DNA from 4 places in the Bradyrhizobium sp. CCBAU 53415 genome. Region 2 is predicted to be linked to each of the others. Evidence: predicted binding sites of a transcription regulator. Region 2 holds the regulator's gene; each other region holds the start of a gene.
What was found. Region 2 encodes LexA, which represses DNA repair genes until DNA is damaged. Its sites were predicted from a motif close to TGTTCNNNNTGTGTTCNG; they were not measured.
Positions count from the first base shown of each region.

Region 1 (5,076 bases), on a different contig from region 2:
ATTCGACCTTAAAGGATGATTCGCCGCCGCCGTCTTGCCTGAGCGCGCACTACAGCTTGTAGGCAGTGCGAAATCCGCCCCAGTGCCGGCCCTGCACGCGGATCGGGACGTCGATCTCGCGCATCATCACCGTGTTCCCGTTGCCCATGTCGCGCGCATAGCTCTGGACCAGGTACGAGCGCAGGTTGCGCGCGGCGGCAAGCCCCGCCGGATCGTTGAACATCCGCCGGTTGCGGCTGTTGGCCGTGTTCCAGGCGACGTCGCCCGGCCGCTGCGGATGCGAATAGATCTTGTTGTGCACCGGCAGGAAGCCGTTGCGGTCGACCATGGCGCAGAACGCCATGCGCGGCTCCCTCGCCAGAAAAGGTTCCTGGAACGGCGGCAGGGCGCGGTCGGCCCAGTCGAGATATTTCGTGCGGTATTGCTGCGGATTGGTGCCCGCGATTTCCAAATAGTCCGTATCGAACAGGTCCTCCGTCCTGACCTCGCCGCGCGCAACTGCCTGCTCGAATATCTTCGTCAGCGCATTGCCCGCCTCCATGGCACGGGTGACGAACTCCGTGTTCTCCTCATGGATCGACCAGAGCTTGTCCTCGATCTTCTCGCTGAGTGCGGCGTTGGGACCAACGAACTGCGCGCGGGCGCCGGCCTTGGATTGCTCGACCACGCGCAGGCGGCAGGCGCCGATGTCTTCGATGGTGCCTTCGACCATCGCTTGCGGTGCGAGCCTTCCCGCATCCGCGCCGCCGATCAGCACCCCTTCCATCGCGATTTCATAGACCGGCATCACCCCGCGCGTCGTCTCGAACTTGAGATGGCAGGGCAGCCGCTCGGTCTTGCGGCGGTCGTCGTGCTCTCTATGGCCGAGCAGCACGGCGCAGCGCGATTTCAGCTTTTGGGCAAAGGTGGTGACGGCCTTGCCGGCACTTGCGACGCTCTCGCCATGGGTCTCGGCCGCCTTGGTCGCGGCATCGATCTCGGCCGCGCTCTCGCCGACCGAGATGATGAACTCCGAGGCGCTGGCGGCATTGCCGGAGACTTCGCTGGTCGTGGCGTTCTGCTCGGCGACCGCGCCGTTGACGGTGTCGAAGACAGGGCGGATCGCCTCGATCGCCTGCGAAATGCGGTGCACGGCATCAGCGGAGCCGGCGGCGTCGCGCTGGAGCGCGTCGATCTTCCTGGTGATTTCTTCCGTGGCTCCTTGCGTCTGCACGGCGAGCGCCTTGACCTCGGTGGCGACGACCGCAAAGCCTCTGCCCGCATCGCCGGCGCGCGCGGCCTCGATGGTCGAGTTGAGCGCGAGCAGCGTCGTCTGCCGCGCGATCTGCGCGATCAGGTTGACGACATTGCCGATCGCGGCCGAGGATTCGCGCAGGCGGTCGACATTGGCGCGGGCTTCCTGCGCCGCGGCGCTGGCCTCGTCGGCGAGTTTGCCGGCATTGCGGACCTGCGCGCCGATGCCTTGCGCGGACTGGGTGAACTTGTCGGCGGCATGGGCGAAGGTGGAGGCGGTCGACTGCGCCGCGTTGGTCCGGCCGGTCAGCGCATCGGTGCGGTCGCGAATGGCGGCCAGCGTCGCGGCGGTCGCCTCGGCGCCGCCGGCGACGGAATTGGCGGCGCGCTCGAGCTGGCGTATCATCGCGCCGAGCTCGAGTTCCAGCAGTTCCAGGATTTCCCGGGCCGAATCACCTTCGGCGGTCGGGGCGGGCGCGGATCGGGCCGCCGGCTGCGCACCCTCTGGGGCTGCCGCAGGCGCAGCCCGGTCCGGCAGACGCTTCCGAAATAGTCCGAACGCCATAGGCTCTCTCTTGTCGGGGGACGATCGGGCGCTATTTTCGCAGCCCGGAATGAAATCAGGGTTAACGGTGCCTGACCTCTAGGCAGGGGCCACTACGGTGTTACCTTAAAGTCGCAGAGCCTCTTTCATTCCGGTGGGTTGGCGGCCTATAAGGCCGCGCTTCCCACGCTCACCTTGGCGCACGATTCCTTAACGAGACCACGCATGGCCGGACATTCCCAATTCAAGAACATCATGCACCGCAAGGGGCGGCAGGATGCCCAGAAGTCGAAACTGTTCGGCAAGCTGGCGCGGGAAATCACCGTCGCCGCCAAGCTGGGGACCCCCGACCCCGCCATGAATCCGCGCCTGCGCGCCGCCGTGATCGCCGCGCGCCAGGAGAACATGCCGAAGGACAATATCGAGCGCGCCATCAAGAAGGCTCTCGGTAGCGACGGCGAGAATTATGACGAGATCCGCTACGAGGGCTATGGCCCCGGCGGCGTCGCCGTCATCGTCGAGGCGCTGACCGACAACCGCAACCGCGCCGCCTCCGACATCCGCTCCTTCTTCACCAAGTCCGGCGGCAATCTCGGTGAAACCGGCTCGGTGTCCTTCATGTTCGACCGCACCGGCATCATCGAATACGACCGCAGCGTCGCCTCCGACGATGCGGTGCTGGATGCCGCAATCGAAGCCGGCGCCGACGACGTCGTTTCCGGCGAAGGTGGCCATGAGATCTACGCCTCGACCGAAAGCTATCGCGACGTCGCCAAGGCGCTGGAAGCCAGGTTCGGCGAGCCGCGCAAGGCCGCGCTGATCTGGAAGCCGCAGAACACGGTCGCGGTCGACGACGAGACCGGCGAGAAGCTGCTCAAGCTGATGGACCTGCTCAACGAGCATGACGACGTTCAGAACGTCTACGCCAATTTCGAGGTGTCGGACGCGCTGATGGCGAAGATGGGCGGCTGACGCCGTTCTCGTGTCCCGGACGCGCTGCAGCGTGAAGCGCTGCTGCGCTGAGCCGGGCCCCATCGTTCTCTGGACAACGCTGGCAACATGGGCCCCGGTTCAGCAGGGCAGCATGCGTGCTGCGCTGCGCCCGGGGTACGAGACCGCCTTTCCCCTGTTACTTCCGTTCTGTTTCTGTTTCCCCCGCGGCAGCCAGCCGCTATCACTGGCCCATGACTGCGCTCCCGATTCGTGGCCCCGTCCGCATCATCGGCATCGACCCCGGCCTGCGCCGCACCGGCTGGGGCGTGATCGAGGCCGAGGGCAATCGGCTGATCTACGTCGCCTGCGGTTCGGTGGAGCCGCCGGACGATCTGCCGCTGTCGAGGCGCCTGCTCGCGATCCATGAAGGGCTCGCGGCCGTGCTCTCGAGCCACCAGCCGGTCGAGGCCGCCGTCGAGCAGACCTTCGTCAACAAGGACGGCGTCGCGACGCTGAAGCTCGGCCAGGCCCGCGGCGTCGCCATGCTGGCGCCCGCAATGTTCGGCATCAGTGTCGCCGAATATGCGCCGAACCAGGTCAAGAAGACGGTGGTCGGCGCCGGCCACGCCGACAAGCAACAGATCGCGATGATGCTGAAGATATTGCTGCCCAAGGCAGAACCGCCGTCGGCGGACGCCGCCGACGCGCTCGCCATCGCCATTACCCACGCCCATCATCGCCAGAGCACGGCGCTGCGGCTGAAGGTGGTGGGGATATGATCGATCGTCGTCCATCGCCGCCGTCATGCCCGGACTTGTTCCGGGCATCCACGTTCTTTGTTGCCGGGGTCAAAGACGTGGATGGCCGGGTCAAGCCCGGCCATGACGAAAGAGAAGTGTCTGCCGCGACCGGGGACCGGAGATGATCGGCAAGCTCAAGGGCCTGATCGATTCCTACGGCGAGGATTTCGTCATCCTCGACGTCGGCGGCGTCGGCTACCAGGTGCACTGCTCCTCGCGCACCTTGCAGCACCTGCCCTCGCCGGGCGAGGCCGCCGTGCTGTCGATCGAGACCTATGTCCGCGAGGACCAGATCAAGCTGTTCGGCTTCCGCACCGACCAGGAGCGCGAATGGTTTCGGCTGCTCCAGACCGTGCAGGGCGTCGGCGCCAAGGTCGCGCTCGCCGTGCTCGGCACGCTACAGCCTTCCGATCTCGCCAACGCCATTGCGCTGCGCGACAAGGCCGCGGTGGCGCGCACGCCCGGCGTCGGCCCCAAGGTCGCCGAGCGCATCGTCACCGAATTGAAGGACAAGGCGCCGGCCTTTGCCAATGTCGATCCCGCCGTGGTGCATCTCGCCGGCGCCGTCGACGACCAGCGCGCGCCGCGCCCGGTGGCGGACGCAATCTCCGCACTCGTCAATCTCGGCTACGGCCAGCCGCAGGCGGCCGCGGCGATTGCGTCGGCCTCGCGTAATGCGGGCGAGAATGCCGAGACGGCCCAGCTCATCCGCCTTGGCCTGAAGGAGCTCGCCAAGTGAGCGATCCCAAGGCCAGCCGCATGGTGTCGCCCGAGCGCCGCAGCGACGATGTCGGCGACACCGCGCTGCGCCCGCAATCGCTGACCGACTTCGTCGGCCAGCAGCAGGCGCGCAAGAACCTCTCCATTTTCATCGAGGCGGCGCGCAAGCGCGGCGAGGCGCTGGATCACGTGCTGTTCGTAGGTCCCCCCGGCCTCGGCAAGACCACGCTGGCGCAGATCGTGGCCAAGGAGCTCGGCGTCGGCTTTCGCGCCACGTCGGGACCGGTGATCGCCAAGGCCGGCGATCTCGCCGCGCTGCTGACCAATCTCGAAGAGCGCGACGTGCTCTTCATCGACGAGATCCATCGCCTCAGCCCAGCGGTGGAAGAAGTGCTCTATCCCGCGATGGAGGATTTCCAGCTCGACCTCATCATCGGCGAAGGCCCGGCGGCGCGCTCGGTGAAGATCGAGCTGTCGAAATTCACCCTGGTCGGCGCCACCACGCGCGCAGGCCTGCTCACCAATCCCTTGCGCGACCGCTTCGGCATCCCGGTGCGGCTGAATTTCTACACGATCGAGGAATTGGAGAGCATTGTCACCCGCGGCGCGCGCGTGCTCAATGTCGGTATGAGCGCCGACGGCGCCAACGAGATCGCACGCCGCGCCCGCGGCACGCCGCGCATCGCCGGCCGCCTGCTCAGGCGTGTGCGCGATTTCGCCTCGGCGGCCGATGCCGACAAGATCGACCGTGAGATCGCCGACCACGCGCTGAGTGCGCTCGAGGTCGATGCCGCAGGGCTCGACGCGATGGACCGCCGCTATCTCACGACCATCGCGACGAATTAT
Region 1 is NZ_LBJF01000024.1:179,941-185,016, reverse strand. It holds gene XH87_RS19155 (methyl-accepting chemotaxis protein) at 50-1,798, opposite strand; gene XH87_RS19150 (YebC/PmpR family DNA-binding transcriptional regulator) at 2,003-2,749, shown strand; gene ruvC (crossover junction endodeoxyribonuclease RuvC) at 2,962-3,489, shown strand; gene ruvA (Holliday junction branch migration protein RuvA) at 3,632-4,249, shown strand; gene ruvB (Holliday junction branch migration DNA helicase RuvB) at 4,270-5,076, shown strand, end outside.
Region 1: ruvC (crossover junction endodeoxyribonuclease RuvC) is a predicted target of LexA. The motif match lies at 2,914-2,931, and genes of this name have one in related genera.

Region 2 (5,076 bases):
CGCAACGCTCGGGCTGGTGGCGCTGGTGCAGATCGGCATGCCTAACCTGCTTGCATCGCCCGATCATTCCGCAACGGCGCGGATCGCGCTGTGGGGCGGCCGCGAGATCGCGATGCTGTTCCTGGCCTCGTTGATCGCGGGGCTAGCGACCACGCCCTATGCCGCCTTCCACTTCCACCGCGTGACGCCATACGGCGTGCTCGCCAATCTCGGCGCGATGCCGGTGGTCTCGGCGCTGGTGATGCCGGCCGGGCTGTTGGGGCTGCTCGCGGCGCCATTCGGGCTCGACGGCGCGTTCTGGTGGCTGATGGGGATCGGCATTGATTGGATGGTCGCGGTCTCGCGCTGGGTGGCGGCTCTGCCGGGCGCAGTCGGCCGCATTCCGGCGTTCGGGATCGCGCCGCTGATCGCGGCGAGCCTCGGGATCATCGTGATGGGTCTGTTGCGCACGCCCTTGCGCTGGTCCGGTGCCCTGGTGCTGCTGGCAGCGATCCTCTGGGGACTGTCGGTGCGGCAGCCCGATATCCTGATTGCCGGGGACGGCGCGAGCGTCGCGGTCCGCGGCGGGGATGGGCGCCTGCATGTGATCCGCGCGAGCAAGGATGGCTTCCTGCTGAGGGAGTGGCTGGCCGCCGATGCCGATCCGCGCGATGCCGGCAACGCCTCGTTGGCGAGCGGTGTGTCATGTGACGAGTCCGGCTGCGTGACGCCGCTCGCGGACGGACGGCTGGTCGCGCTTTCCCTGCGCATCGACGCGCTGATCGATGATTGCAGCCGCGCCGCGCTGGTGGTGACGGCGCGGCCTGCGCCGCCCGATTGCGCGGCGATGGTGGTCGATCGGCCGCGTCTCGCCAGTCAGGGCGCGCTGGCTCTGACGCAGCGCGGTGACGGCTTCTCGGTTCAGGCGGTGAGGGCCAGAGGCACGAGCCGCCCTTGGCTGCCGGCCGGCGCCGGCGAGGGCGATTTCAGCGGCGACCTTGCGCCGAGGGCCGCGGCGCCCCGCAACCGGGACGCAACGCCATCCGAGACCGACTTGCAGGCTGACGATTGAGGACAGGGGGATGGGATTCCGTTGGACGCAAACCATGCCATCTCGCCGGCCTCGGCCGGCGATGGCATTTCAATCCTGGCCCTCGACCGATGAGCCGGGGGCGACGACGTCAGCCGATCGGCAGGCGCGTGATCGTGGGCCGCGTGCCGGCGACGGTCTGCGGCTTGTGCTCACGCTCGCCAACCGGCTGGGTCACCGGCAATTGCAGCACGGTCGCGCGCTGGCCTTCGACCAGCTGTGTCACCAGCACGTATTTGCCGTCGGGGAATTCGATCGCGTCATGATGGCGATCGGGAATGTGCGGATCGACCTTGCCGAACTTGCCGACGCGGGAGTTGACGGTGCGCGTCCAGATCCAGCGGTTGTCGTAACGGACATTGTCGGCGAAAGCGAGCTCCGTTCCCGGCAGCAGGCAGACCGCGACGGACAGATCGGCTTCGGAGGCGAAGCCGCGGGTCGAAGTTCCGCGGAAGGTTGTCGTGACGATCGTCTCGCCGACTTCGGCGGGGCGAGTCGCGACGGCATGCAGGCTGTAGTCACACATCGGGTGCTCCTCATGCGAAGATAGCAACCCGCACCTCCTTTGGAGGCACAGGCCTCTATCAAGGTGAAAGTATACGACGCTCTGCTTGGTTGTAGGCAAATCTGCGGCTGGGCCTCGCAAGCCGCGATCACATTATCTTTCCTGGTTTCGATAGGAACAAAGCTCACTCCTGCGCATTCGACGGCGCATCTCGGCGCCCCGCGGGTGCCGACCGACTCGCTATTGCCAGCTCGATTGCTGAGGCTGCGCGATGCACCGCGCGCGTTGCGGATATGCTCGCTGACCGCCGCTTCATTGCGCACATGGCGGTGTCATTGTGTGGCAACGGCTTGCAGCGCTGATGCTGCGATCAGCGCTGCAACGATTGTCCATGAAGGATCTGGCGCATGGCGCCGGCTCGAACTTTCAGGCCGCGAAGCCATGTTGCTTCGAGCGGCGTGCCGAGGATGCAGCGCCGGAAGAGGGGCCGGATAATCTGAGCAGAACCGGAATGACCATCCAGCCGGAGCGGATACGATCCGCTCCAATCGGTGTCGGGCGGCCGCCGGACCGGTCAGTACTTCCGGTAAAGCCCGATCAGCTTGCCCTGGATCTTCACGCGGTTCGGCGGAAGGATGCGGACCTCATAGGCGGCATTGGCGGGCTCTAGCGCGATCGAGGCGCCGCGGCGGCGGAAGCGCTTGAGCGTGGCCTCCTCGTCGTCGATCAGCGCCACCACGATGTCGCCGGTATCGGCGCTCTCGTTGCGCTGGATCAGCGCCATGTCGCCGTCGAGGATGCCGGCCTCGACCATCGAATCGCCGCGCACTTCGAGCGCGTAGTGCTCGCCCGAGCCGAGCATGTCGGGCGGCACGCTGATGGTGTGGCTGCGGGTCTGCAACGCCTCGATCGGCGTGCCGGCCGCGATGCGGCCCATCACGGGCACCGCGACGGGACGTTCGCCCTCGTCCGCAGGCGGGCTGGAGGTTGCGCGCACCTTGCCGAGATTGCCCTCGATGACGCTCGGCGTGAAGCCGCGGCGATTGCCGGCGGCGGCCTGGAGCTCGGGCAGCTTGATCACCTCGATGGCACGGGCGCGGTTGGGCAGGCGGCGGATGAAGCCGCGCTCCTCGAGCGCAGTGATCAGGCGATGGATGCCCGACTTCGAGCGCAGATCGAGCGCATCCTTCATCTCGTCGAAGGACGGCGGCACGCCGCTTTCCTTCAGACGTTCGCTGATGAACCGCAGAAGCTCGTATTGTTTGCGTGTCAACATCTCGACCAAAGTCCCCCGGTTGATGTCGTTCGATTCCGAGACGATGAAATCAGCGATAAGCCGCTACATCCTCGAAACAAATCATGAACGGACACTATATGTTCGATATGTGTTCCGCAACTGCTTAATTTAGCGTGAACGCGACGAAGTTCGCGGACCGCGTGTGGCCGCGCGACTTAAAGGGGGAGCCGCAGCACCTCGCAAGGCGTGCCGGCCTCGGCCTTCGGCGCGAACGGTGCGCGTACGAGAAGTGCCTGTGCCGCAGCGAGATTCGCAAGCAGAGAGGAGTCCTGATGGCTGACGGGAAGGGCGACGAGCGTGCCGTCGCCGCCTGTCTCGAGGCGCGCACGCAGATAGTCCTCGCGCTGGTCGTTGGCGCCGAGATCGCGGCCCAGCACGGCGCGCTCGCGGTGATGATGAATCACCGAACGGCCCGACAGGGCGCGAATCAGCGGCACCATGAACAGGAAGGCACACACGTATGATGACACGGGATTGCCGGGCAGGCCGATCACGCGCATGGCGCCGAGCCGTCCGTGCATCATCGGCTTGCCGGGCCGGATCGCGATCTTCCAGAACGCCATCGCGATGCCTTCGCCCTCGAGCGCCTGCTGGACCAGATCGTGGTCGCCGACCGACGCACCTCCGGTCGTGATCAGGATGTCGGCGCCGCTGTCGCGGGCGCGGCGGATGCCGGCGGAAGTGGCCTCCAGCGTATCGGCGGCAACGCCGAGGTCGATGGTCTCGGCGCCCTCGCTGCGGGCGAGCGCGTGCAGGGCATAGCCATTGGAATAGACGATCTGGCCGCGGCCGGGCGTGGTGCCCGGCAACACCAGTTCGTCGCCGGTCGCGAGGATCGCGACCTTCGGACGGCGGCAGACGGCGAGCTGCGGGTAATTCATCGCAGCCGCGAGCGCGAGATCGCGCTCGGTGAGACGGGTACCCTTGCGCAGGAGCACGTCGCCTTCAGAGAAGTCGACGCCGGCGGGACGAATGTGCCGACCGGGAATCGCGGCTTCCCTGATCGTGATGCGCTTGCCCTCGGCAACCGTATCCTCCTGGATCACGACCGCATCGGCACCATCGGGAATGACGCCACCGGTGAAGATCCGAACGGCTTCGCCGGGGCCAATCCTTCCCGCGAACGGACGGCCCGCCGCGACCTCACCGATGACCGTCAGCCCTGAATCGATCGTTGCCGCGTCGGCCGCACGCACGGCATAACCGTCCATCGCCGACATGGCTTCCGGGGGCTGCGTGCGCCGCGCCGCGACGTCGCGCGCGAGCACGCGATGGTAGGCCTCATCGAGGGAGACCATCTCTTCAGCCAGCGGCTCGGCGCCGGCCAGCACCGCGGCAAGCGCGTCAGAAACCGGCATGAGGGCCACGGGCGGAAACTCCTGCAAATGGGTGGCGGGAGTTCTAGCCGAGTGCGGGCACGAGGCAAAGCAGCACGCAAGACGATTTATCCTGCGTGATTTCCGTCGTGGAGGCGGGAGCTCAAGTCCGACGGGGCATGATCCGGAAGGCGAGACAGACCGGCACGAGGGCGACGATGGCGAGCACGAGCGCCACGGCCAGCATCGGTCAACTCGCGGTCGGATCGTCCGGACCGACGTCCCAGGCGACGTCGGGAGCTTGGGGACCTTGATCCTTGTCGGGCAGCGGATCGGCCCGGGATTTCAGGTCGGCGGCCTTGCTGATCAGCTTGGCGGAAAGGTCAGAATCCGAGGTGGTTCTGGCGAATTCAAGCAGGAGAGAGGCTTGCTTGGTCAGATAGGTTTTGCCCAGCACGTCGATGAGTCCGATGTAGAAATCCCAACAGACTCAAGAGTCCGGAGGGCGGTATTCCGTTCCCGGAACTCCGTACAAAAATGCACGGAGTGCTTGGGTTCCTCTTCTTACGCAAATTTAGCTCCGGAAACCGGGCGGCGGACTCTCGCGGCGACCGGTTCGCCTCAGATGCCCAGTGCCTTCAATGCGTTCCCGACGTCGCCGGGTGACGTCACGTGCACGGCGTTCAGACCGCGTGCCCGCGCGCCCTCGATGTTCTCGGCGAGATCATCGAAGAATACGATGCGCTCCGCCGGCACGCCGATCGCCGCCACGACATGGTCGAAGGCCTCCGCATCCGGTTTGCGCAGGCCGATGCTGGACGACAGATACAGATCGCGGAAATGGCCGAGCACGCCGGCATATTCCTTCGAGAAATAGTCCACGTGCGGC
Region 2 is NZ_LBJF01000017.1:22,511-27,586, forward strand. It holds gene XH87_RS09855 (ComEC/Rec2 family competence protein) at 1-1,051, shown strand, start outside; gene XH87_RS09860 (hypothetical protein) at 1,161-1,595, opposite strand; gene lexA (transcriptional repressor LexA) at 2,149-2,850, opposite strand; gene XH87_RS09870 (molybdopterin molybdotransferase MoeA) at 3,027-4,238, opposite strand; gene XH87_RS09875 (hypothetical protein) at 4,438-4,644, opposite strand; gene XH87_RS09880 (HAD-IA family hydrolase) at 4,809-5,076, opposite strand, start outside.

Region 3 (5,076 bases), 100 kb from region 2:
CCGATCTGCGAGGCGAGGCGGATGCGCTGGCTCTCGCCGCCGGACAGCGTGCCGGAGGAGCGCGACAGCGTGAGGTAGTTGAGGCCGACGTCGAGCAGGAAGGTGAGGCGCTCGCGGATCTCTTTCAGGATGCGGCCGGCGATCTCCTTCTGCTGCGCGTTCAGCGCATCCATCACGGTCTCGAACCATTCGCCGGCCTTTCTGACCGACAGCTCCGAGATCTCGCCGATATGCTTGGCCCCGACCTTGACGCACAGTGCTTCCGGCTTCAGCCGGAAACCCTTGCAGGCTTCGCAGGGCACGTCGTGGAAATATTTCGCCAGCTCCTCGCGCGCCCACTCGCTCTCGGTCTCGCGATAGCGTCGGTTGATGTTGGTGATGACGCCCTCGAACGGCTTCCTGGTGTCGTAGGAGCGGACCCCGTCCTCGTAGGAGAACTTGATCTCGTCCTCGCCTGAGCCATAGAGCAGCGCGTCTTTCGTCTTCTTCGGCAGATCCTTCCACTTGGTGTCGAGCGTGAACTTGTAGTGCTTGCCGAGCGCGGTCAGCGTCTGCACGTAATAGGGCGATGACGATTTGGCCCAGGGCGCGATCGCGCCCTTGCGCAATGTCAGATCCTTGTCGGGGATGACGAGATCCTCGTCGACATGCTGCTCGACGCCGAGGCCGCCGCAGGCGGGACAGGCGCCATAGGGATTGTTGAACGAGAACAGGCGCGGCTCGATCTCGGGGATGGTGAAACCGGAGACCGGACAGGCGAATTTTTCCGAGAACAGGATGCGCTCGGGGCCGCTCTTGTCGTGGATCTTCGCGGTCTTCTTTTTCTCTTTCTCTTCCGCAAGCGCCGCCGGCGCGTCGGCGAACTCGATGACGGCAAGACCTTCAGCGAGCTTCAGCGCGGTCTCGAAGCTTTCGGCGAGGCGCTGGCCGATGTCGGCGCGGACCACGATGCGGTCGACCACGACGTCGATGTCGTGGGGAAATTTCTTGTCCAGCGTCGGCGCTTCCGCGAGCTCATGGAAGGTGCCGTCGATCTTGACGCGCTGAAAGCCCTTCTTGAGCCATTCGGCGAGTTCCTTGCGGTACTCGCCCTTGCGGCCGCGCACGACCGGCGCGAGCAGATAAAGGCGGGTGCCTTCGGGCAGGGCCAGCACGCGGTCGACCATCTGCGAGACGGTCTGGCTCTCGATCGGCAGGCCCGTGGCCGGCGAATAGGGCACGCCGACGCGGGCCCAGAGCAGGCGCATGTAGTCGTAGATCTCGGTGACGGTGCCGACGGTGGAGCGCGGGTTCTTCGACGTCGTCTTCTGCTCGATCGAGATCGCCGGCGACAGGCCGTCGATCTGGTCGACGTCGGGCTTCTGCATCATCTCCAGGAACTGGCGCGCATAGGCCGACAGCGATTCGACGTAGCGGCGCTGGCCCTCGGCATAGATGGTGTCGAAGGCGAGCGAGGATTTGCCGGAGCCGGAGAGGCCCGTGAACACCACCAGCTTGTCGCGGGGGATCTCGACGTCGATATTCTTGAGGTTGTGCTCGCGCGCGCCACGGATCGTAATTGCGCGCAGGCTGGAGCCCGCGTTCTGCTGTTGGCGCTTCGCCTTGATCACTTCGTCCATCCCGCTGGTCCTCAAGGAATCCAAAGACGCGCGATCGCGCCAATGCAAAAGGCGCGCTTCGCCCGGAACCGGGAACGGCGCCGATGGGTATGGCAGCGAACGTAGGAAGAACGGCGGCAGATTTCCAGTGCGACTTGCGAATCGTCAACGGATTGTTGGCGCGCTGGCGGCATCTGGCAGCAGAAACCTTTAGCCCTAGCCAGATGCGCAAAACAAAAAGGCCGGCGCGAGGCCGGCCTTTCGTCACGCTGAGGCGCTGAAGCGTAGCTTAGTACTTGGCGACCACGGGGGCGCCGAAGTGATAGTTCACGCCGACCTGCACGGTGTGGAGGTTGAGCGTGCCGGTGTTGACGGCACCGAAGTAGGTCTCGCCGCCGAGGCTGCGATAGAGGTACTCGCCCTTGACCGACCACTGCGGAGCAAAGAACGCCTCGACGCCGGCGCCGACGGTCCAGCCCGAGTGGAACTGGCTGTCGGAGGCCGAGAGGCCGCCCAGGGTCGCGGTGATCTTGTTGTCGATCCAGGCGTAACCACCGGTGCCGTACAGCAGCACATTGTTCACAGCCCAGCCGATGCGGCCGCGCACGGTGCCCATCGCGTCGGTCTTGGAGCTCACCGAAGCGGGGATGCCACCGACGCCGGCGACGAAAACGGTGCCAGCCGCCGAGGCGCTGACGTCGGCCCAGGCACCATCGGCCTCGATGCCGAACACGACGTTGCCGGTCTGCCAGTTATAGCCGGCGGTGCCGCCGACGAAGCCACCCTGCATCTTCGGGTCGCCCGAACTGGCTTCCCAGGCGCCGCCGCCGACGATACCGAGGTAGAAGCCGGTCCAGTTGTAGACCGCAGCAATCGGAGCGACCGGAGCCTTGGTGTAGGGGCGCGCCGCGAGATCGGCCGCCGAGGCAGGAGCGGCGAGAGCGAACAAACAGGCCGAAGCCAACAAAACCTTCTTCATTTTTAACTTAATCCCAGTCCCAGTTTCTGTTGTTGCCTTCCGTGACCGGAAGGGCAGCGGACTCAAACGGCCCAACTGGCGCGATGCTTACACCAACAAAGCCGCAAGTTGTGTCTCCGAAAAGCCACAACGCCGCAAAAGGTGATGGTTACTGACTCATTGCCACGGGCAATTCTGCGCCCGAACAACAAAGGCCGGCGCGAGGCCGGCCTTTGATCTCAAAACAATATCAGCGGATATCAATATCTTGCGATCAACGGGCCGCCCCAGCGATAGTTCACGCGGATAAGGCCGATATCGACGTCCTGGCTGATGCGATCGGAGGCAGTGAAGGCACCGAGCGGAGCCGCGGCAAAATTGCCGGATCCGGTGAAGTCGACCGTGCGGTGGCCGAGGAAGATGTGATCGTACTCGAAGCCGACCGACCAGTTCGGGGCGAATCCGAACTCGACGCCCGCGCCCACCGTGCCGCCCCAACGGGTCTCGCTGGCCCGGTCGAATTCGAGACCGGTCGCCAAATCGTAGGTCCGGTAGCGATCACCGACGACGGCGGCGCCGCCCTTCACGTAGAGCAAGACGTTGTTCCAGGCGTAGCCGACCTGTCCGGTGATCAAACCGAAAGAGTCAATCTTGGACTGGTTGCGAAGGCCGGACACCGCGCTGATGTTGTCGCCGGTAAAGTCGGCCCAGTTGCCCTGTCCTTCGAAGCCGAACACCCAGTTCGTCGACTGCCAGCGATAGCCGACCTGGCCACCGACCGTGCCGCCCGTCGCGTTGTGGCAGCCCTCGCCGACCAGAACGCCGGTTGCCGGAGTCACGAAGTCCCAGCACTTGTGGCTTGTGCCGCCACCGCCGTTGATGCCGATGTAGAAGCCGCTCCAGTCGTAGATGGCGGCGACCATCGGCGCGGGAGCCTTGGTGTAGGGACGCGCGGCAAGATCCGCCGCACTTGCAGGAGCCGCCAGCCCCAACGCCATCGCACTGATTGCACCAAACAGAATCTTATTCATTGCAGTCTCCCCAGTTTCGTCCGCTTCTCGATGTCTCCGAAAGCGGCTGATCAGGCGCGACGCCCATATGAACTAATTCCGAGGCAACGATAGCCAAAGGAATGGGCAAAGTCCGTCTCCGAAATGCCACACTCGCCGGCCGATTGAGGTGGCTGCAACTTGATGAATGTTAAGCGGTTTTTGTATTTCTCGGGAACCCGGAAAGGTTCCATCCGGGTTCCCCTGCCATCGGCCTGAAGCCAAATTGTTCTGTCCTTTTGGCATGAAGAACAAATCTGGAACGGAGCCGACGGGAATGCTATATGTGGGGATAACCCTGAGGGGTGCGGGCTGATTGGTGCCCGCAAGCGTATAGGGTCGCCTCAACAGGCGCAGAGGAACGCGGACAGCGGGCCTCGCCCTTTTGAAATTCAGCGGCATTCGGAGTGGAGAGCGGCGATGGCGGGAAGCGTCAACAAGGTCATTCTGGTTGGAAATCTCGGCAAGGATCCTGAAATCCGCCGCACCCAGGACGGGCGGCCGATCGCGAATTTGAGTATCGCGACCTCGGAGACCTGGCGCGACAAGAATACCGGCGAGCGCAAGGAGAAGACCGAGTGGCACCGCGTCGTGATCTTCAATGAAGGGCTCTGCAAGGTCGCCGAGCAATACCTGAAGAAGGGCGCCAAGGTTTACATCGAGGGCGCGCTGCAGACTCGCAAATGGACCGACCAGAGCGGGGTCGAGAAGTATTCGACCGAGGTCGTGCTCCAGGGCTTCAACTCGACGCTGACCATGCTCGATGGCCGCGGTGGCGGCGGAGGAGGCGGAAGCTTCGGCGACGAGCCGGGCGGCGATTTCGGCTCCTCCGGTCCGGTCAGCAGCGCGCCGCGTCGTCCCGTTGCCGCCGGTGGTGGCCGCAACAGCGACATGGACGACGACATCCCGTTCTGAGGACGCGGATCGCGCCTGTCGAGACGCGCCGAGCGCATGGAGCCTGGCGTGTCGTATCAGCAATTCTGGCTAGTCGACGGGGCGGGCTCGGGTTTTCCGGGCCCGCTTCATGTCCGGCTTGAATTCAATCGACCCGACATTTCAGACGACGGCACTCCGCAGCTCCAGAGCGCTGCGAACGGGCCGGTGGGGCGCGCCGCGCGGCGCGGTTTTCGGGGTGTCGGAGGCGGTTCCGCGGTGCCATTTCCGGGGTTGCCCGAGGCACCTTGTCCGAAGCCGTAAGTCGTTGGAAAAATAAGCGGAAAAAGCGCTTCTCGATCCTCCCGCGAGGGTGGTTATCCGACCCCCGATGCGCTATATGATTCCCAGACAAGAACTCACCGGATTCCCCCTTGGCTGACGACGACAACAAGCCCGGCGACCAGCCGGCGCATCCCTCGGATATTCGCCCCGTTTCCATCTACGAGGAGATGAAGAAGTCCTATCTCGATTACGCCATGAGCGTGATCGTGGCGCGTGCGCTGCCCGATGCGCGCGACGGGTTGAAGCCGGTGCA
Region 3 is NZ_LBJF01000017.1:126,498-131,573, forward strand. It holds gene uvrA (excinuclease ABC subunit UvrA) at 1-1,619, opposite strand, end outside; gene XH87_RS10365 (outer membrane protein) at 1,888-2,577, opposite strand; gene XH87_RS10370 (outer membrane protein) at 2,817-3,587, opposite strand; gene XH87_RS10375 (single-stranded DNA-binding protein) at 4,026-4,520, shown strand; gene gyrA (DNA gyrase subunit A) at 4,913-5,076, shown strand, end outside.
Region 3: uvrA (excinuclease ABC subunit UvrA) is a predicted target of LexA. The motif match lies at 1,715-1,732, and genes of this name have one in related genera.

Region 4 (5,076 bases), on a different contig from region 2:
ATCATGGCAGCGCACAGTTCCAGGCCTCCAATCTCGAATTCACCTCGGTCGACGTCGGCAACAGCGCCTACAACGTCATTCCCGGCCAGGCCCGCGCAAAATTCAACATCCGCTACAACGACAACCACACCCAGCCATCCCTGCGCGAGCTGATCGAACAGCGCCTCGCAAAAGCCTGCGGCAACCGCATCAAGGCCCGCATCGTCTGGGAGCCGTCCAACTCCAACGTGTTCGTGACCAAGCCGGGTGCGTTCACCGATCTCGCGGTGGCCGCGATCGAGGAGGTGACGGGCCGCAAGCCGGAGCTGTCGACGAGCGGCGGGACTTCGGATGCGCGCTTCATCTCCAGCTATTGCCCCGTGATCGAGTTCGGCCTGGTCGGCCAGACCATGCACCAGGTCGACGAGCGGGTGCCGGTGGCGGATCTGGAGAAATTGACGCAAGTGTATCGCGGGATTTTGACGCGGTATTTTGGGTAAGGGCTAGGTCTCGCCAAACCCACCGCCGTCATGCCCGGGCTTGTCCCGGGCATCCACGTTCTTTGCCGCCCGCTGACAAGAAAGAACGTGGATGGCCGGGACAAGCCCGGCCATGACGCCCGTGGCAGCATCAGACGCTAGTAATCCACCTTCATCAGATACAGCCCCTCCGGCGGGGCGACGATGCCGCAGGCTGCGCGGTTGCGGGCTGCGAGTGCGGCGGAGAGATCATCGGCGGTCCAGCGCCCCTCGCCGACCCAGACCAGCGATCCCACCATCGAGCGCACCTGGCTGTGCAGGAACGAGCGCGCCGAGCTGACAATGGTGATCTCGCGGCCATCGCGCTGCACGTCGAGCTGGTCGAGCGTCTTCTCCGGCGACTTGGCCTGGCATTCGGTGTCGCGGAACGTGGTGAAATCGTGCTTGCCGAGCAGGCGCTGCGCCGCCGCGTGCATCGCATCGGCATCGAGGCGGCGCGGCACGCGCCAGGCGTGGCCGAGGTCGAGCGCGAGATTGGCGCGGGTGTTGATGACGCGGTAGCGGTAGTGGCGCTTCACGGCCGAGAAGCGCGCTTCGAACGTATCAGGCACGATCTCGGCCTCGAGCACCGCGATCGGATGCGGTCGCAGATGCGCGTTGAGCCCGTCGCGAAAACGCCCCGGCGGGAACTGCTTCTCGACGTCGACATGCGCGACCTGTCCGCGCGCATGCACGCCGGCATCGGTGCGGCCGGCGCCGTGGACGCGCAGATCCGCCCCGGTCATCGCCTTCACCGCAGCCTGCAGCGCGCCCTGCACCGATGGCAGCGTCTCCTGCACCTGCCAGCCGAAGAACGGCGCGCCGTCATATTCGATGGTGAGCTTGTAGCGGGGCATCAAGCAAACCGCGTCGGCGGCTTGACGGGCACGCCGCGGAGGAAGTCCGTGGCCTGCATGCGGGCCTTGCCCTCGCGCTGGAGCTCGATGATGCGGATCGCGCCCTCGCCGCAGGCGATGGTGAGGAGGTCGTCGAGCACCTCGCCCGGCGTGCCGGAACCCTTCGCGAGCTCGCAGCGCAGGATCTTGACGCGCGCATCCTCAAGCTCGCTCCAGGCGCCGGGAAACGGCGACAAGCCGTGGATGTGGCGCAGCACGGCACGCGCGGGCCTTGTCCAGTCGATGCGCGCCTCGGCCTTGTCGATCTTGGCGGCATAGGTGACGCCGTCCTCGCTCTGCTTTTTGAGCTGGAGCCCGCCGCGTTCGAGCGCGGCCATCGCGCGCACCATCAGGTCGGCGCCCAGTCGGGACAGGCGATCGTGCAGATCGAGCGCGGTCATGGTGTCCGATATCGCGATGCGCTCGGCCATGGCGACGTCGCCGGTGTCGAGGCCGACATCCATCTTCATCACCATCACGCCGCTCTCGGCATCGCCTTCCATGATGGCGCGGTTGATGGGCGCGGCGCCGCGCCAGCGCGGCAGCAGCGAAGCGTGCAGATTGTAGCAGCCGAGCTTCGGCGCATCGAGGATCGCCTGCGGCAGGATCATGCCGTAGGCAACGACGACTGCGGCATCAGCGTCAAATGCGCGAAACTCTTCCAGCGCCTCCGACGTCTTCAGCGTCTTCGGCGTCAGCACGGGCACGCCGAGTTTTCGCGCGGCTTCCTCGACCGGGGTCGGCTGCAATTGCAGGCCGCGCCGCCCGCCCGGCTTCGGCGCGCGGCTGTAGACGGCCACGATCTCGTGGCCGTGGGAGACCAGCTCGAGCAGCGTCGGCACGGCGAAATCGGGCGTGCCCATGAAGATGAGGCGGAGGGGCATGTGACTGCGACAATCCTCGGAAGCGAGCAAGGTACTCGTCATGGCCGGGCTTGTCCCGGCCATCCACGTTCTTCCTGCTCGCGGCGGCAAAGAACGTGGATGCCCGGCACAAGGCCGGGCATGACGGCGGAGGACTTGGCTACTCCGCGCGCTTGGCGGCCTTCTCGAACTTCTTGATCACGCGGTCGCGCTTGAGCTTCGACAGATAGTCGACGAACAGGACGCCGTTGAGATGGTCGATCTCGTGCTGGATGCAGGTGGCGTAGAGGCCCTCGGCGTCCTCCTCGTGCACCTTGCCGTCGAGATCGGTGAAGCGCACGCGCACCTTCGCGGGCCGTTCGACCTCCTCGTAATATTCGGGGATCGACAGGCAGCCTTCCTCGTAGACCGAAAGTTCTTCGGACGAGGCGAGGATTTCAGGGTTGATGAAGACGCGCGGCTCGCGCTTGGTCTCGCCGCTCTCGTCGCGTTTGGCGAGATCCATGGTGATCAGGCGCAAGGGCTGCGCGACCTGGATCGCAGCGAGGCCGATGCCGGGCGCGTCGTACATGGTCTCGAACATGTCGTCGGCAAGCTTACGAATCTCCGGCGTGACCTTCTCGATCGGCTTGGAGACCAGACGCAGCTGCTTGTCCGGCAGGATGATGATTTCTCGTAGGGCCATGGCCGCGATTTAAGCCGCGCGCCGGATGCGGTCAATGCGGCCAGGAACGCCGTTAACCTTCCGCTAACCATAAAACTTCAGGTTTCGTTAACCGTAAAAATTAGGGGGTTGTCAACCACCGATGTTCCCTCTTCGTTCGCGTACTCCGGCGAATCGGGTAGAAGGGCAGGCATGAACGAGATCATTTTCATGGCCGGCGACTGGCCGGTGCGCATCATCGATGCGCTGATCGGCTTCGGTGCCCTCGTCCTCATCCTGCTGGTGGTGATTGCGGTGGTGATCGCGCGCTCGGGGCGGCGTGGCGCGGAACTCGCCATGGCGCACGCGATCCGGGCCGACGAGCTCGAGGAGCGCCTCGCCCAAGTGCTGCGCGCCCAGAGCGAGGCCTCGGGCCGGGTCGACGCCATGACCCAGGCGCTGGCCGGCCGCCAGGCCGAGATGGCGCGCGCGGTCAACGAGCGGCTGGATTCGGTGACCCACCGTGTCGGCCAGTCCATGGAACATTCCACCCGCAACACCATGGAGAGCCTGCGCGCCCTGCACGAGCGGCTCGGCATCATCGACAGCGCGCACAAGAACCTCACCGACCTCACCACCCAGGTGACCACCTTGCGCGACGTGCTCGCCAACAAGCAGTCGCGCGGCGCCTTCGGGCAGGCGCGGATGGAGGCGATCGTCCAGGACGGGCTGCCGAAGGGCTCCTACGAGTTCCAGTTCACGCTCTCCACCGGCAAGCGGCCCGACTGTGTCGTGTTCCTGCCCGACCAGCGCCCGCTCTGCATCGACGCAAAATTTCCGCTTGAGGCGATGACGGCGCTGCACGACGCCCGTACCGACGAGGAGCGGCGCATTGCCACGCAGCGGCTGCGCGGCGACGTGATGAAGCATGTCAGCGACATCGCCGAAAAATATCTCGTCACCGGCGAGACCCAGGAGATGGCGCTGATGTTCGTGCCGTCGGAATCGGTCTATGCCGAGATCCATGATGGCTTCGACGACGTGATCCAGAAGGCCTATCGCGCCCGAATCGTGCTGGTGTCGCCCTCGCTCCTGATGCTCGCGATCCAGGTGATGCAGCAGATCATGAAGGACGCGCGCATGCGCGATGCCGCCGACCAGATCCAGACTGAAGTGATCAAGCTCGGCGACGATCTCGGCCGCCTCAGGGACCGAGTGGTCAAATTGCAGAAGCATTTTTCCGATGCGAACGAGGACGTCCGCCAGATCCTGATCTCCGCCGACAAGATCGAGAAGCGTGCAGGGCGCATCGAGGAGCTCGATTTCAGCAAGAGCGATGCGCCGGAGGCACCGCGGCTGGTGGCGACGGCCGCGGGCGAGCTGTTTCCGAGGAAACTCCAGGCGGGGGAGTGAGTTTGTAGCACGCTGTCATGCCCCGCGCAGGCGGGGCATCCAGTACGCCGCGGCGTTGGTGATTGAACCGGGACGCTGGTGATTACTGGATCGTCCGCATTCGCGGACGATGACAGCGAAGGGGAAGGCGGCAGATGGGCGGACGCCACTACTACGTCTACATTCTCTCCAGCAAGATCGGCGGCACGCTATACATTGGCGTGACCAATGATCTCATCCGCCGGGTAGCCGAGCACAAGTCAAAGCTGATCGAAAGCTTCACGGAAAAATACGATGTCGCGAGGCTCGTCTACTTCGAGCAGTTCGACGACCCTGATAACGCGATCAAGCGGGAGAAGCGACTGAAGAAGTGGAACAGGGCCTGGAAGGTCCGATTGATCGAACAGCACAACCCGAATTGGGATGATCTGTATCACGAGATTGCCGGCCCACCATGACACCGCCATACTCCTCCACGCTGTAGTGCCCCGCAAAGGCGGGACATCCAGCACGCCGCGGCGGGTGCAATTGAACCGAGACACTGGTGATTACTGGATCGTCCGCCTTCGCGGACGATGACAGCGGAGAGGGCGATGACACCTCACTTGTGGCCCCCAGAATCTGCTAACACCGCCCCATGACCGCACCCGACGCGACCTCCCCTGCCGCGACCTCCGCCCCTGCGACCTCCTGGCGCGACAGCCTTGCCGTTTACCTGCAGCCGCGGGTGCTGATCGTGCTGTTTCTCGGCTTCTCCTCCGGCCTGCCGCTGGCGTTGTCGGGCT
Region 4 is NZ_LBJF01000015.1:58,242-63,317, forward strand. It holds gene dapE (succinyl-diaminopimelate desuccinylase) at 1-479, shown strand, start outside; gene truA (tRNA pseudouridine(38-40) synthase TruA) at 617-1,354, opposite strand; gene fmt (methionyl-tRNA formyltransferase) at 1,354-2,277, opposite strand; gene def (peptide deformylase) at 2,417-2,941, opposite strand; gene XH87_RS09045 (DNA recombination protein RmuC) at 3,113-4,312, shown strand; gene XH87_RS09050 (GIY-YIG nuclease family protein) at 4,447-4,749, shown strand; gene XH87_RS09055 (AmpG family muropeptide MFS transporter) at 4,929-5,076, shown strand, end outside.
Region 4: XH87_RS09045 (DNA recombination protein RmuC) is a predicted target of LexA. The motif match lies at 3,064-3,081, and genes of this name have one in related genera.